DNA from 2 places in the Alteribacillus bidgolensis genome. Region 2 is predicted to be linked to the other one. Evidence: a T-box and tRNA genes for the amino acid it is inferred to sense, from the RefSeq annotation. Region 2 holds a T-box; the other holds one or more tRNA genes.
What was found. The T-box of region 2 lies ahead of metG (methionine--tRNA ligase). A T-box ahead of a tRNA ligase gene usually reads a tRNA of that ligase, here a tRNA-Met.

Region 1 (7,696 bases), 2.9 Mb from region 2:
GACTCTGTGCAAGCTAACGTTACTTGTACACGCATGACGCATTCCCTCCCCGTTTTTCATCTTCTTTCATACTTAACAATAATAGCAAATACACGACTAGCTATCAAGTTATAATTACAAAACCACCTTCATTTAACGAAAACCATTCTCCTTTTATGAAGAAGCATGTATAATATTCTTAGAAAAACTTGGGATTTTACAATCGGAGGAATAATGATGGAATGGTTAATTATTATGTTACTCTTAGTAAGTTTAATACTATTTAGTTGTTCTTTTTTATTAAAAAACAAAGATCAAACAAAAAATGAATTGGAGCAATTGTCGCTAAATATGATGGGGGAAGTATACCACATAAAAAAAAGACTCCAATTGTTAGAAGAAGAATTACTTACAACGGTAAAACCTAACCCGCCTGTGAGCCGTTCAAAAACAAATAAAGAGCTGGTCAATGAAGCTTATAAATATTTTCAGCAAAACATGAGCGTTCATGAAATTGCTGCTGCTATGCAATTAAAGGAAGATGAAGTGAAGTACTTGCTAGCCAGTCTGCAATAAGGAGGTTTAAAAATGAATAGAAAAGGGGTTCAAATTTTTGCTGCTGGTTGGTTTTTTGCTGCATGTATTGTTTGTATTTATTATTTTATTTTCGCCCCTAATACATCAGCTGAGCCTAAAAATACTTCTTATCAAAATGCTGAGAAACATTCCATTCAGCAGATGGAAGAACAAGAAATTATTACTTTTCTAGAGGCAGAAGGATTTACTGTCTTACATAATAAAGAGGCAGAAAAACTAGAGCAAAACAAAGAACCACAACAAAAAGAAGACTCAAATGATTTTCCTACTCATGCTGTTTTACATATAGAAGAAGGAATGAATAGTAATGATGCTGTGTCATTGCTTCATCAGTTAAATATAATTGAAAACATAGATACTTTTAAAAAGGAACTGCAAAATAGTGAAGCAGCTACAAATATTCAAGCCGGTTTTTATAAAGTGAATAGTGACATGACGGAAAAGGAAATTATTACGAAGATAACAAAATAGCATTAGAAAAACTCGGCTTGCCGCCGAGTCCTATGGCGGTAGACGTAGTTTTACTTATACTTTGATCCTTTAATAAAAGGCTGATGACAGCTCAAAAACACTGCCATCAGCCTTTTTTTATTCGTCTGTATCATCTGGTTCGATGTCCGGACGGTCTTTTCTTAAATCAAAATAAGCATCCAATGATCGTCTTGCAATGGCATTAGCAATACCGCTTGTTCCGCCTGCAGAGTCTTTATAGACGTATGGCACAATAACAGCGATGGCTACTTCTGGATCGTCATATGGAGCATACCCAATAAAAGCTTGGTTATTTCCTTCGACTACCCTGTTTGATCCATCCTGGCGAATTCTTATTTCTGCTGTACCAGTTTTTCCAGCAGCTACATATTCTGTATCATTAAAATAAGAGCGCGCCGTTCCTCTGCTCCCATTTGTTACTCGCCACATCCCTTCTTGAGCCATGTTGATATACTCATTATTTATATCTACTTTATTCATAATTGTAGGCTCAAACTGCTGGCGAACTGCTCCAAGTTTAGTTTTATCTGCACTAGCTTCGCGTATTTGTTTAACAAAATGAGGTTTCATACGATAACCATCATTTGCAATCGTTGAAACATATTGAGCAAGCTGCATCGGGGTGTAGGTGTCAAACTGACCAAAGCTAAGATATAAAAGATTACCTGGACTTGCATTCCCTCCATTTATGCCTGTAGATTCAAATGGAAGGTCCACACCTGTTTCTGCTCCTAACCCAAATTGATCATAATAGTAGCGGAAAGTATCATAAGCTTCATTATATTCGGTCGTATTCCAGGTTTGACTCACACCATAATTATAGCCGGCTAATTCCATTGCTATGTGTGCCATGAACACATTTGAAGACCTTTCAAGCGCCGTCAAGTAATTGACTGGCCCCAAATTAGACACAGAGCTTATAGGCGGGGTGTAAGGTATATTTAACGTTCTATCGACCACGACTGAATGTTGGTTAATTACACCTGTTTGTAAGCCCAACATTACAGTAGCTGGTTTTACGGTAGACCCCATTTCAAACGAGCTCGAAATAGAGCCAAGGTGATCAGAATACCCGGAAACGGACAATATTTCTCCCGTTTGCGGCTCCATCAATACCACATATGCCTCTTTGTCATTAATAAAGCTGCCGGTGGAGCTGTCTACTTCTTCATCAATGATGGTTTCAACTTCTTGCTGCAGGGCCATATCAACCGACAGAACAAGGTCATTCCCACGGCTCCCATTACTTTCTTTCCCAGAATTATTTGATTTATTAGCGCTTAAGATTTCACCTTTATTACCTCGAAGTGCTTCTTCATAATATTCTTCGAGAAAACTCGTGCCTACCTCATCGGATCTATCGTACCCTTTGGCCAAATATTCCTCAAGATTTTCTCGCGGAATAGCTCCTGTACGTCCAAAAAATCGAGGAAAAGCATCTTCATATAAATACTTCCGGTTTGCATCGCGTAAAATGTCAACTCCTGACAAGTTATCCAACCGTTCGCTTATGCTGTGGGCTTCTTCTCGTGACAGTCCTTTTTTAATTCGCTGTGGAGAATCATAATAACCACTTGTCATTTCTCTCCAAATTGCTATAATTTCTCGTTCCTCATTTAATTCATCTAACTGCTCATCTGTAATTCGCTTCAACTGCAGGTCATACAGTTCATCATCATCTTCTATTGTGTTCCTATCTTCTTGAGTAAGTAATTCAGCAGCCTCTTCTGGATGTGTCACCAGCCAATAGTCTTTTTTATCTCGCTCTGGAATATTCTCCATCTCTTCACTGTCAACTTCAATTAATTTACTCAGCTCTGTCGCAATACGTATCCTTTCGTCATCAGGGACATCTTGTTCATTTGTATATGTAAGCGATAATACGAGTTCATTATCGACAATGAGTTCCCCGTTTCTGTCATACATAAGACCACGGGGCGCATCAATTCGAGCTGTTTCACTGCTTGTTTGTTCAAGTTCACTTTCAAATTCATCGCCTTGAACAATTTGGATAAAACCAAGTCTTAAAATTAATGCCGAAAACAATATAAAAACAGCAAAGAATAATAAATTTAACCGGAAAGGAATTCGATTCTTTCCAACTTTATTTTTTGCCACATCTATTCCTCTCCCTTTACCAGCTATCGTAAAAATGGTGAAGTGCAACCTTCCTTATTTTAGCACTAAATGAAACAACAAAAAAGAGGAGAACCTCTCAAGTGAGAGAATCTCCTCCTCCGTTTTCAGGCATTCCACTATTCACTTCTTTTTTATTTTGAAGAAATCTTGTGTCAATACCTTTTATAACAAAATAGATAAAAAAGTGACCAGATCCACAAATCACCATAAGGATAGGAATAATTTGTTTCTCATCTAATAAAGAAATGCCTAATAACAATAATAAGATAGACACCGCTCTGCCACCATTAATAAACCATTCTTTTGTAATCAAATACTCAATCCGAAGGGGGCCTGCACTTGAAGCTTTTCCTAACACATCATAGGTTAAAGAGACATATGGCACAAGGAGCATGGGATAAGCAGCTGAAACAATAACTCCATATGTCATTAAGAGAGGATAAGCGGGATTAAAAACGATAAGAAAAACAGCACCAAATAACAAAATCCCTCCAATAAAAATGGCTTTTTTACGACGTGAAGGTTTTAAGAACCTGCTTACCAAAAAATAACCTGCAAAAGAAACTGCAGACGTTACTAAACCATAACTACCAAGAGCAAGTTCACTATTTGTTGCCATATAAACCCACAGAACGATGATAAAGACAAATATACCTTCTCTTAATCCTTGTATAAAATGGGAATAGAGGATTTTTCGCCATGCCAAGTTTCTTTTTATTTCTTTGGCAGCTGCTGGTATTTTTAATGGCCCCTCAGCATGCCGGTGTTTCATCTTTAAACTTAAAAGTACAGCCATAATAAAGAGGAAAAATGATATAAAAAATATCATTTTATATCCTTGTGTATCAGGCATCCATGTAATAATAGCCCCTGCACTTATCGGACCGATCATCCCCGCAAACGAGGTTAACAGACCTGCAAATCCATTAAAAAAATCACGAGTATCCGGTTCTGTTATTTCGAATGTGAGAACATTATATCCAAGCCAATAAAAACCAAATCCCATGCCTAGTAATGCCCCTAATAAAAGAAGAATCGTTTCAGCTGATTCTCCTGCAAATAAAACAGTTAAATAAAAAGCAGTTAGTATAAAAACACCTAAACGCAAGGAAATAATGCGATCAGCTTTTTTTGAAATATAGCCGGCCAATAAAAAAGCAACAGGTTGAGTTGTCACGGATGCCAGTTGATATAACGCGATATCCGAAACTTCACCGGATTGCTTCCATAAATATATATTTACAAACGTATTGGATAAGGATATAGATATAGCATAAAGACCGCCGATTACTAATAATAATAATAAATTTTTCGTCACTTGTACATTTCCGAGTAAAATTCTTGTAATTGACTTAGCCATCGTGCCCCACCCGCCTTGACCATATTGTGCCGCAAAGTCAAGACGGCTATGCACTATGAGCTGGAACTACTGAAATTGATCTTCAGAACAAAAGCACTGGCTTCTCGAAAGAAAGTTCTGCTAAGAACGTAACGTCGTCCAGTGACAACGCTGAATTGGCAAGCTAAATGCAAGATCAAATAAAACGGAGTCAGAAATCCTCAATAAAAAATGTATTTTCTAGACAGCAAAAAACCGCCGCTATTTGGCGGCGGTTTGATTGATTTATTTTGCTTCGCTGTAACGCTTAGATACTTCGTCCCAATTTACTACATTCCAGAATGCTTCTACATAGTCAGGACGACGGTTTTGATATTTAAGGTAATAAGCATGCTCCCAAACATCAATGCCAAGAATAGGTGTTTTTCCTTCCATAATCGGAGAATCTTGATTAAGTGTATCTTGAATTTCAAGTTCGCCATTATTAACAACCAGCCAAGCCCAGCCAGAGCCAAAACGGCCTAGTGCAGTATTTTTAAATTCTTCTTTGAATTTATCTAAGCTTCCCCATTTACTGTTAATAGCATCTCCAAGTTCTCCACCAGGTTCACCGCCGCCATTTGGGCTTAGAATCTGCCAGAAAAGAGTGTGGTTAGAGTGGCCGCCTCCATTATTTCGTACTGCAGTACGAATGCTATCCGGAAGCGAGTTTAAATCACTGATAAGCTCGTTCACATCTTTTGCAGCAAGTTCATCTTGACCTTCAAGGGCAGTATTAAGTTTTGTTACATACGTGTTATGGTGTTTCCCATGGTGAATTTTCATTGTTTCTTCATCGATATGTGGTTCAAGAGCGTTTGGTGCATAAGGTAATTCAGGTAGTTGATGGTTTGCCATTGTTCAATCTCCTCCTTAAAAAGGTTTGTTTTTTGGTGTTTTTCTTGCTGAGAACTCTTGAATAGAAGCGATGCACCTACAAAACATAACAGTTTCATAAGTCTGCCATTTTTAACGTTACCAAAATCTTAAATTCTTTTCAACAATTATGAAACTTCTCGAAAAAACACCACATATACAGTACCCCAGTTATTACGGAGTTAAACATTGAAATACTAAGGATCAGTGAATTTTTTATGGTAAAACAACGCTAAATTAAATAAGAAAAGACTAAGGATTCCGACAATTTGACTTGGCCGGAATCCTTAATTACTTTCCTAAAGAATAAAAAAGAGAGGTAAAAGAGTAATAATATACTTAATATACATCCTTGTTTAGGTAAAAATTTATGTGTGGCGTATGTATGGCGGAGGAAGAGGGATTCGAACCCCCGCGAGCCCGTAAAGACTCCTGGCGGTTTTCGAGACCGCTCCCTTCAGCCGGACTTGGGTATTCCTCCGTTTGCCTTATTATCCTATCATTCAGTAAAAACAGTAAACAAAAAAAGCACGATTATCATGCTTTTTATAAAATGGTGGACCCTGTAGGACTCGAACCTACGACCGGACGGTTATGAGCCGTCAGCTCTGACCAACTGAGCTAAGGGTCCATATTATAAAATTTTGAACAAATAGTGGGGCGGTTGATGGGAATCGAACCCACGAATGCCGGAGCCACAATCCGGTGCGTTAACCACTTCGCCACAACCGCCATTTAGGAATAAACTTCCCGTTTTTTTCCAATGTGTTTTTAAAACTAGTTTAATTTTTAATAATATGGTAGCGGCGGAGGGGATCGAACCCCCGACCTCACGGGTATGAACCGTACGCTCTAGCCAGCTGAGCTACACCGCCAAAATGGCTCCACAGGCAGGATTCGAACCTGCGACCGATCGGTTAACAGCCGATAGCTCTACCACTGAGCTACTGTGGAATTTTAATTATGAAGATAAGCAATCCGTTTTTCAACGACAATAATTATATTATCATGGTAGCAACACCTAGTCAACAACTTCATCCAATTTTTTTATATAATTTTAATAAGAAGATAAATCATATTTGAAATTAATACAATTCCTTTTAATAATACACTTACAATAAAACCAGCGACAGATCCAAATCCGACTTTCCCTATTTTTTTCCACGATTTTTCTCCTGAAAACACCTGCCCTATGATGGCTCCGGCGATTGCACCAATGAGAATACCAATAACCGGGATGATAAAGGGACCGATAACAATACCAATTAAACTGCCCCATACTGCAGCTTTTGTTCCACCGCTCTTTTGTATACCAAAATAATTAACAGCATAGTCAACGAAAAATAAGAAAAAGGCTATTATTCCTTGAATAATCCAAAAAGACACATCAAAATTCATAAACCCTTTAATATATCCTAGTATAAGTACAGCTGCTCCATAAAATAAACCGCTAGGGACAATTGGGTAAACAACACCTATTATTGCAAGGACATAACATATTGCCGCTAAAATATACAATACGGTATCAAACATAAAATTTATTCCTTCCTGTTATGACTAGTAACACGGGATAATTGAAAAGAAGGCATCCTTTTTATTGGACACCTTCTTATTATACATTATTCTTCCTCTAATACTACTTCTGCAATATTAACGGAATGATCTCCAACTCTTTCAAGGTTGCTGACAATATCAACAAAAATGATCCCTGCCGAACCAGAACATTTACCTTCATTCAGTCGTAAGATATGCTTCTTCCGAAGTTTACGTTCCATCTTGTCTATTTCTTCTTCTTGTTTTACTACTTCTTTTGCTTCTTCTAAATCATCATTTTCTAACGCGCTTATTGCATTTTTTAAAGTGTTTATTGTTAAATCAAACATTTCTTCCAAATCAGCATACGCATCCTCTGAAAGTGTTACTTTGTTTGTGAGCTGATAATCAACGAGCTCGACTAAATTTTCCATATGATCACCGACACGTTCTAAGTCACGGACGGTATCCATTAACAAAGAATGCATTCTTGAATTTTCATCTGATAAAGATCGCTCAGAGATCATTACTAGATAATCGGTTATTTTTCTATCTAAATTATTGATCGCTTCTTCAAATTGAACAGTTAATTCGGAATGCCGTTTTTGATTTGTTTTCAAATAATTTCTAGCTTCTATAAGTCCTTTTTCAGCAAACTCTGCCATACGAAGTGTCTCCGACTTTGCCTGTCCTAACGCAATC
Region 2 (7,696 bases):
CAGACTCGTAAACTTCTTTCTCATTTTGATATTTCTTCCCCCCTTGATAGCTATCATGAACACAATAAAGAAAACAAAGGACAAAAAATACTAACGTTACTGCAAGAAGGAAAAATAATAGCATTAGTCAGCGACGCAGGTATGCCTCTTGTTTCAGATCCAGGCAAAGAAGCGGTGTATCAGTGTATTGATGCAGGATTTAAAGTTATTACCCTGCCAGGTGCCAACGCTGCAACAACAGCTATAACCGGGTCTGGACTCGGCGGTGGTCCCTTTTACTTTTATGGTTTTTTACCGCGGAAAAAAAAGGAACGAGAAAACGTACTTGAAGAGCTCACATATATTGAAGCTCCTCTCATCTTTTATGAATCTCCTTATCGTATAAAAGAAACCATCGAACATTTAGAAAGGAAATGGGGAGATCGAAAAGCAGTATTGGCACGGGAATTGACTAAAAAATTTGAAGAACTATGGAGAGGGACTTTAGGAAAAATAAGAGAGTATCTAGAAGAAGAGTCGGTAAAAGGGGAGTGCTGTCTCATTGTGGAAGGAGGAAATGCAAAAGAGAGAGAACAGGCACTTTGGTGGGAAACGTTAACTGTTTCTGAACATGTTAATAGTTATGTTGTAAAAGGAATGACGTCTAAAGATGCAATAAAGGAAACAGCAAAGGAAAGGAACCTGCCAAAACGAGAAGTGTATGCTATTTATCATCATTTATAAGAAAAAGGAAAGTTCGAAGTTCGGTTAAAACACTATGATGATTTACCGGCAATCATAGCTCCGACTCTTTTATCTAAAAAAGACGAATTCCTAAAAAAGGAATTCGTCTTTTTTACACTTTGGGAATGGTTAACTTTGTTTAAACTGCAGCTTCCCCATAAGCACGCGGAGATTAAGCATTTGACTTTTTATTTACAAAACCTTCGAGGTCGTTCATAATTTCCTTTGCACCGTCAGGAGAAAGAATGATTTTACCATCTGCTAGTGCGATGTTTTCCTCGGACACTTCACCTGTAACTTGACATGTCATGTTAGGCTTATACTTTTTTAAAACAATACGGTCATGATCGACATAAATTTCAAGAGCGTCTTTTTCCGCAATATCAAGTGTTCTTCTAAGTTCAATCGGAATAACAACCCTGCCTAACTCGTCCACTTTCCGTACAATACCAGTAGATTTCATACAAGCTCCTCCTCAAAATGTAAATAACAAAAGGAAACGTCGACAAAAATCGACAATATTCTCTATCTTTGTCTACTTAGAATACCAATCTTTCCAAAAAACGTCAATTATAAAAACTAATAAACTTTGAAAATTTTTACTATTTTTGTTTAATGGCTGACATAACAAGGGTTAAAAGAAATGTGTCACTTTAAACATACCTAAAAATTTTCCAAAATACAAGATATTTTCTATTTAATGAACAAAGTTATACTGCTAATAGAACAAGAGTTATGGTTCATTCGACATATACTAAAAAAATTGTCGAATGTATGAGCTTACTTATAAACAGAAATAATAGTATATGAAAGCGGCAAATAACCTTTCTGTTCAGCTTGACACAATAAAATTGCTTCGTTATAGTCTTAGTGGGAAATAGTCAAATGTGAACACTTATGAGGTCCGATGAAGGGATGAGTAAAGAGGAAATCTGTTACAGAGAGCCGGGTATGCTGGAAACCGGTACAGTATGAACTTTTGAAGATGGTCCCGGAGGAATTTCTTTTCGAGCCTTTGTGTAAGAAAGGAACGTACTTCTGCGTTAAAGAGAGCGCCTGAATATATATAATGGCGGCGCATAAAGCTTCGTACTTGCAAAAAGGCGGAGAAATTTGGGTGGTACCGCGTGAGTATAGCTCTCGTCCCTTTGCAGGACGAGGGTTTTTTTATACTTTAGGAAAGTTTAAATTGTTAAAAGTAAAACTACGACTTCCGCCATAATTACTCGGCGGTAAGCCAAGTTTTTCTAATATGCTAAGGCCAACATAAATCTTATGATACATCTCCGAAAGAATGAAAATAAAAAGTTTACCTTTGCTAAAAGAAGTATACTTTTTTATGACTAAACATTATAAGCAAAACTACTTCTGCAGCATCCACCTTTAAAATCTTTTTTATTGACTCTATGAAAAACAGTTTTTTAATATGTATGAATTTAAGCGTTCTGCTATTTTGGTTCTTAACTAAAGGAAGCACGCTTGGATTTTATTTAATAAAGAATGAATATAAATAAAGGAGGATTTATAATGGAAGAGGGACAAAAAACGTTTTATATTACAACACCTATTTATTATCCAAGTGATAAGCTCCATATCGGCCATGCATATACAACCGTAGCAGGGGATGCAATGGCAAGATACAAACGTCTGCGTGGGTATGATGTAAGATATTTAACTGGTACCGACGAACACGGACAGAAAATTGAACGAAAAGCGAAAGATAAAGGAGTATCTCCTCAAACGTTTGTTGATGAAGTGGTAGCAGGCATTAAAAATTTATGGGATAAATTGGATATATCTTATGATGATTTTATTAGAACGACAGAGGAACGCCATAAAAAAATGGTCCAGCAAATTTTTGAAAAATTAAAAGACAATGGCGACATTTATCTTGATGAGTATGAAGGATGGTATTCCGTACCAGATGAAACTTTTTATACAGAACTTCAACTTGAAGACCCTGAATATGATGAAAATGGAACAATAGTAGGTGGAAAAAGTCCAGAGAGTGGACACCCTGTTGAATGGGTACGGGAAAAGTCATATTTTTTCCGTATGAGTAAATATGCAGATCGTTTGTTGAAATTTTATGAAGAAAACCCTGAATTCATTCAGCCGGAGTCCCGTAAAAATGAAATGATTAATAATTTTATCAAACCTGGACTAGAGGATCTTGCAGTCTCACGTACAGCATTTGAGTGGGGGATCTCTGTAAAAAGCGACCCCGAGCATGTCGTCTATGTTTGGATTGATGCGTTGTCAAACTATATTACAGCACTCGGGTACGGAAGTGAAAATGAAGACGCTTATTTAAAATATTGGCCTGCTGATGTACATTTGGTTGGAAAAGAGATTGTACGTTTTCATACGATATACTGGCCTATCATGCTGATGGCTCTTGATCTGCCTTTACCTAAAAAAGTATTTGGTCACGGGTGGCTCTTAATGAAAGACGGAAAAATGTCAAAGTCAAAAGGTAATGTAGTAGATCCCATCCCGCTGATTAACCGATATGGACTTGATGCACTCCGTTATTATTTACTACGCGAAGTACCTTTTGGTTCAGATGGGGTTTTCACTCCCGAAGGCTTTGTCGACCGCTTAAATTATGATCTTGCTAATGATTTAGGAAATCTGTTAAACCGTACTGTAGCAATGGTAAATAAATATTTTGACGGAGAATTACCAGCCTACCTTAAAGACGGCACGCCTTACGATGCCTCTCTCGTTGATTTAGTGTATGCTACTGTAAATAAAGTAGAAAATGCGATGGAAGATATGGAGTTCTCCGTAGCTCTAACCGCCATTTGGCAGTTAGTCAGCAGAACAAATAAATATATCGACGAAACACAGCCATGGATGCTGGCAAAAAATGAAGAGCAAAAGGAACAATTAGGAGCGGTTATGTACCATTTATCGGAATCTCTCCGTTATATTTCCATTATGATTCAGCCGTTTATGACAGACACTCCTCAAAAGATGTGGGAACAAATAGGGGTGCCGTCTTCCTTAACGAAGTGGGAAACGATGCGTACTTTCGGTGAGCTGCATGAAGGAACCACTGTTGTTAAAAAAGGGAAACCGCTATTTCCTCGTCTGGAAGTAGAAGAGGAAGTAGCCAATATTATTAAAGACATGGGTGGAACAGTAAAAACAGAAGAAGACCAGGAAAGTGACAAGAAACAAGAATCAGAAAAAAATCATAAAATCAATATAGACGATTTTTCAAAAGTAGAATTAAAAGTAGCGGAAGTGTTAGAAGCTGAACCTGTAAAGAAGACAGACAAACTGTTGAAAATACAACTTGATTTAGGAGATGAAAGACGTCAAGTTGTGTCTGGCATCGCAGAACATTACACACCAGCCGACCTTAAAGGGAGAAAAGTAATCTGTGTATCAAACTTAAAACCAGTAAAATTACGGGGAGAGCTTTCACAAGGTATGATTCTTGCTGCCTCGAAAGGCAGTAAATTAACACTGGCAACTATTGATGCTAACCTTCCAAACGGTTCTGTTGTAAATTAATTAATGCAAGGAGTCGCCTCGGGAAATAATACCTCGGGGCGATTGTGTTATTAGACAGTTTCCTTGAAAAGGCGTTAAGCCAAGTTTTTCGAAAAAAAAAGTAGTTTTTGTTAATGTGAAAAGGAGGAAAATGATGTTATTTGATACCCATGTTCATTTAAATATAGACCAATTTGAGGAAGATGTAGAAGATACTATAAATAGAGCAAAATCAGAAGGGGTGGAATGGATGACTGTGGTTGGGTTTGACCGGGAAACCATCCCTAAAGCTATGGAATTAGCAGAAACATATGATTTTATTTATGCAGCAGTGGGCTGGCATCCTGTAGATGCTATTGATATGACGGAAGAAGACTTAAAGTGGTTAGAAGAATTGGCCGCTGACCCGAAGGTCGTTGCACTCGGAGAAATGGGACTTGATTATCATTGGGATAAGTCGCCAAAAGAAGTACAAAAAGAAGTGTTTCGCAAACAAATTCATTTGGCTAAAAAAGTAAATCTTCCTATTATTATTCATGACAGAGAAGCTCATCAAGATATAGTTGATATATTAAAAGAAGAAAATGCTGCGGAAACTGGGGGAATTATGCATTGCTTTGGCGGCAGCTTGGAAATTGCCAAAGAGTGTTTGAAAATGAATTTTTACATTTCATTTGGAGGGCCAGTAACGTTTAAAAATGCCAAAAAACCAAAAGAAGTTGCTAAAGAAATTCCAATGGATCGTCTTCTTGTAGAAACAGACAGTCCATTTTTGGCACCACATCCATACCGCGGCAAGCGTAATGAACCCGCTTATGTAAAATTAGTAGCGGAGAAAATTGCAGAATTGAAAGAGATTTCTTTTGAAACATTAGCAGAACAAACGACAGCAAATGCTAAAAAACTTTTCCGCATAAACTGACATTTTTCTTTGTCAGTTTATGCCAAATTGTATAAGACTTATTGTTTATTCGAAATCCTTCTATTCTTCTCTCCTTTTACATACAGTGCAGTGTCGATAAGTTTTTCTTCTCTTTTTTTCTGCTATGGCAGATAATGAGGTAGGAAAATATGTGGATTGACACGGGAGGTGGAAATCTCTATAATGCTTAGCTTGTAGAGGAGGATTAGACCATGAATTCAAAGCTGAATTCCTTTTTTTCAAGATTAACTACTGGAAAAAGGCTCGCCTTGGTCTTGGTAGCAATTCTTTTAATGATTACTGCTGCGGTTTATCAAACAACCAAAGCAACGGTCACGATTGTAAAGGATGCTAAAGAGAACATTACCGTCACTACCCACGCAAAAACAGTGGGTGAACTGCTAAACGAACAGGGGTTCAAAATGAAGGATGAAGATGATATAACTCCATCTCTTCAGGATCCTATTGCAGGAAATATGACAGTGGAATGGGCGCAGGCAAAGCAGATTTCCGTATCTAATAATGGGGAAGAAAAAGATGTATGGACGACAGCTGCCACTGTAGAAGAATTGGTAGATGAACAAGGTATTACACTAGATAAAAATGATTACTTAAGCAAACATATAGACACGCCAATAGAAGAAGGAATGCAGGTAACATATGAGTCTGCTTTTCCAGTAAATGTAAAATATGATGGGGAAAAAGAGGAAATAATGACAACTTCGACTACGGTCGCTGACCTTTTAGAAGATGCCGGTGTAGAAGTTTCTGATGAAGACCGGATAGAGCCTGGTGAAGATAAAGAAATCACCGGTAAAACAGATATTGAGGTCGTACGGGTGGAAAAGGTCACCGATGTAGTGGAAGAAGAAATAGATTATGCTACCGTTACCCGCCGTGATGATTCTCTGCCTAAGGGAGAAGAAGAGGTGGTGGAAGACGGTAAGAAAGGCATAATCGAGAAACGGTATGAAGTAGTCCTTGAAGATGGGGAAGAAGTTTCTCGGGAATTGATAGAAGAAAAACAAATTGAAGAAAGCGAAGATAAAGTAGTAGCTGTGGGGGCACGTGAACCTGCGGTTACAGCGTCTCGTGGTGGATCAGGGAATAATCCATCTTCAAATGGACGTACAATTTCTATGCAGGCAACAGCTTACACAGCTAATTGTTCAGGTTGTACGGGAGTTACTGCAACCGGAGTTAATTTGAACAACAGCCCTAACAAAAAAGTGGTTGCAGTTGATCCGTCTGTCATCCCGCTAGGTTCACGCGTATACGTGGAAGGCTATGGAGAAGCGGTAGCTGCTGATACAGGCGGGGCTATTAAAGGAAATAAAATCGATCTGCATGTTCCTAGTAAAGCAGAAGCAGGAAGATTTGGAAGGCAGACGGTAGAAGTAACTATTCTAGATTAACGAATAAAAAGAGTTTTAGGCGTGATACAGACTCGAAATCTGTATTACGCTTTTTAATTATATTGCAAATAGCGCGTCCCGCGTCCTGTGCGTCTTTATTAGAAGTTGCTTTATCTTAGCTGAATTTCCTCTTTCAAGGCGCTTGTGAGTAGTGCAGAAGTTTTCTTTTCTCAGGGAAAAAGAACTAGTATAATAAGGCAGAATAAGAAAAGAGCAAGCACTTTATTTGTTGCTTAATGTAACTTTCTTTCCAACCAACGTAATAAAAAAAAACGGTTTTTATACCGTTATACTCCTGCTGGGAGGCAGTATTTAAAATGAAAATACAAGAGTGTATTGTAGTAGAGGGAAAAGATGACACGACTGCGGTGAAACGCGCATTAGAGGCGGATACAATAGAGACGAACGGATCAGCCATTGGAGAATCTGTACTAAAACGTATTGCGCTTGCACAAGAACGGCGGGGAGTAATTATTTTTACAGATCCGGATGTACCTGGAGAGAGAATAAGAAGAATTGTAAGCAGAGAAGTACCGGGTTGTAAACATGCTTTTCTTACAAAAGAAAACGCACTTTCTGCCAAGAAAGATAATTTAGGCATTGAAAATGCTTCCGTTGAAGCGATAAGAAACGCTATTCTAAAGGTTAGAGAAGAGACGGTTTCAACGATAAAAAATAAACACCCCGTTACCCGGCAAGATTTGATTGATGCTGGAATGATGGGCGGACAGGGTTCACAACATAGAAGAGAGCGAGCTGGGGAAATCTTAAACATTGGATATGCCAATGCTAAACAATTTTTAAAACGTTTAGTAATGTTTAATGTGGGACGGGATGAATTTGCTAAAGCTGTAAAAGAGGTTTTGGAGGAGGAAAACACCCGTGATTAAAAATATCGCTACTCCGGGCCGAACAAAGGAAATTCTTGAAAAACACGGGTTTTCCTTTAAAAAGAGCCTGGGTCAAAATTTTTTAATTGACGTAAACATTTTAAATCAAATTGCTGAGGCTGCCGGAATGAGTGAACAAGACGGTGTCATAGAAGTCGGTCCTGGTATAGGAGCCTTGACGGAACAATTTGCAAAAAGAGTGAAACAAGTAGAAGCATTTGAAATCGATGGACGTTTAATCC

Region 1: it has a tRNA-Met gene. The T-box ahead of metG (methionine--tRNA ligase) is inferred to sense a tRNA for this amino acid. The anticodon was not compared.

What each region holds. Positions count from the first base shown of each region.
Region 1 covers NZ_KZ614149.1:361,203-368,898, reverse strand. Annotated here, with positions in the region: gene rpmG (50S ribosomal protein L33) at 1-35, opposite strand, end outside; gene CEF16_RS01990 (hypothetical protein) at 214-555, shown strand; gene CEF16_RS01985 (hypothetical protein) at 568-1,047, shown strand; gene CEF16_RS01980 (peptidoglycan D,D-transpeptidase FtsI family protein) at 1,165-3,186, opposite strand; gene CEF16_RS01975 (MFS transporter) at 3,284-4,567, opposite strand; gene CEF16_RS01970 (superoxide dismutase) at 4,832-5,443, opposite strand; tRNA gene CEF16_RS01965 (tRNA-Ser) at 5,848-5,942, opposite strand; tRNA gene CEF16_RS01960 (tRNA-Ile) at 6,016-6,092, opposite strand; tRNA gene CEF16_RS01955 (tRNA-His) at 6,118-6,193, opposite strand; tRNA gene CEF16_RS01950 (tRNA-Met) at 6,260-6,336, opposite strand; tRNA gene CEF16_RS01945 (tRNA-Asn) at 6,341-6,415, opposite strand; gene CEF16_RS01940 (DUF456 domain-containing protein) at 6,509-6,994, opposite strand; gene CEF16_RS01935 (Na/Pi cotransporter family protein) at 7,081-7,696, opposite strand, start outside.
Region 2 covers NZ_KZ614149.1:3,286,458-3,294,153, forward strand. Annotated here, with positions in the region: gene rsmI (16S rRNA (cytidine(1402)-2'-O)-methyltransferase) at 1-723, shown strand, start outside; gene CEF16_RS16215 (transition state genes transcriptional regulator AbrB) at 896-1,186, opposite strand; T-box leader at 1,622-1,874, shown strand; gene metG (methionine--tRNA ligase) at 2,251-4,248, shown strand; gene CEF16_RS16225 (TatD family hydrolase) at 4,382-5,149, shown strand; gene CEF16_RS16230 (G5 and 3D domain-containing protein) at 5,362-6,564, shown strand; gene rnmV (ribonuclease M5) at 6,882-7,454, shown strand; gene rsmA (16S rRNA (adenine(1518)-N(6)/adenine(1519)-N(6))-dimethyltransferase RsmA) at 7,447-7,696, shown strand, end outside.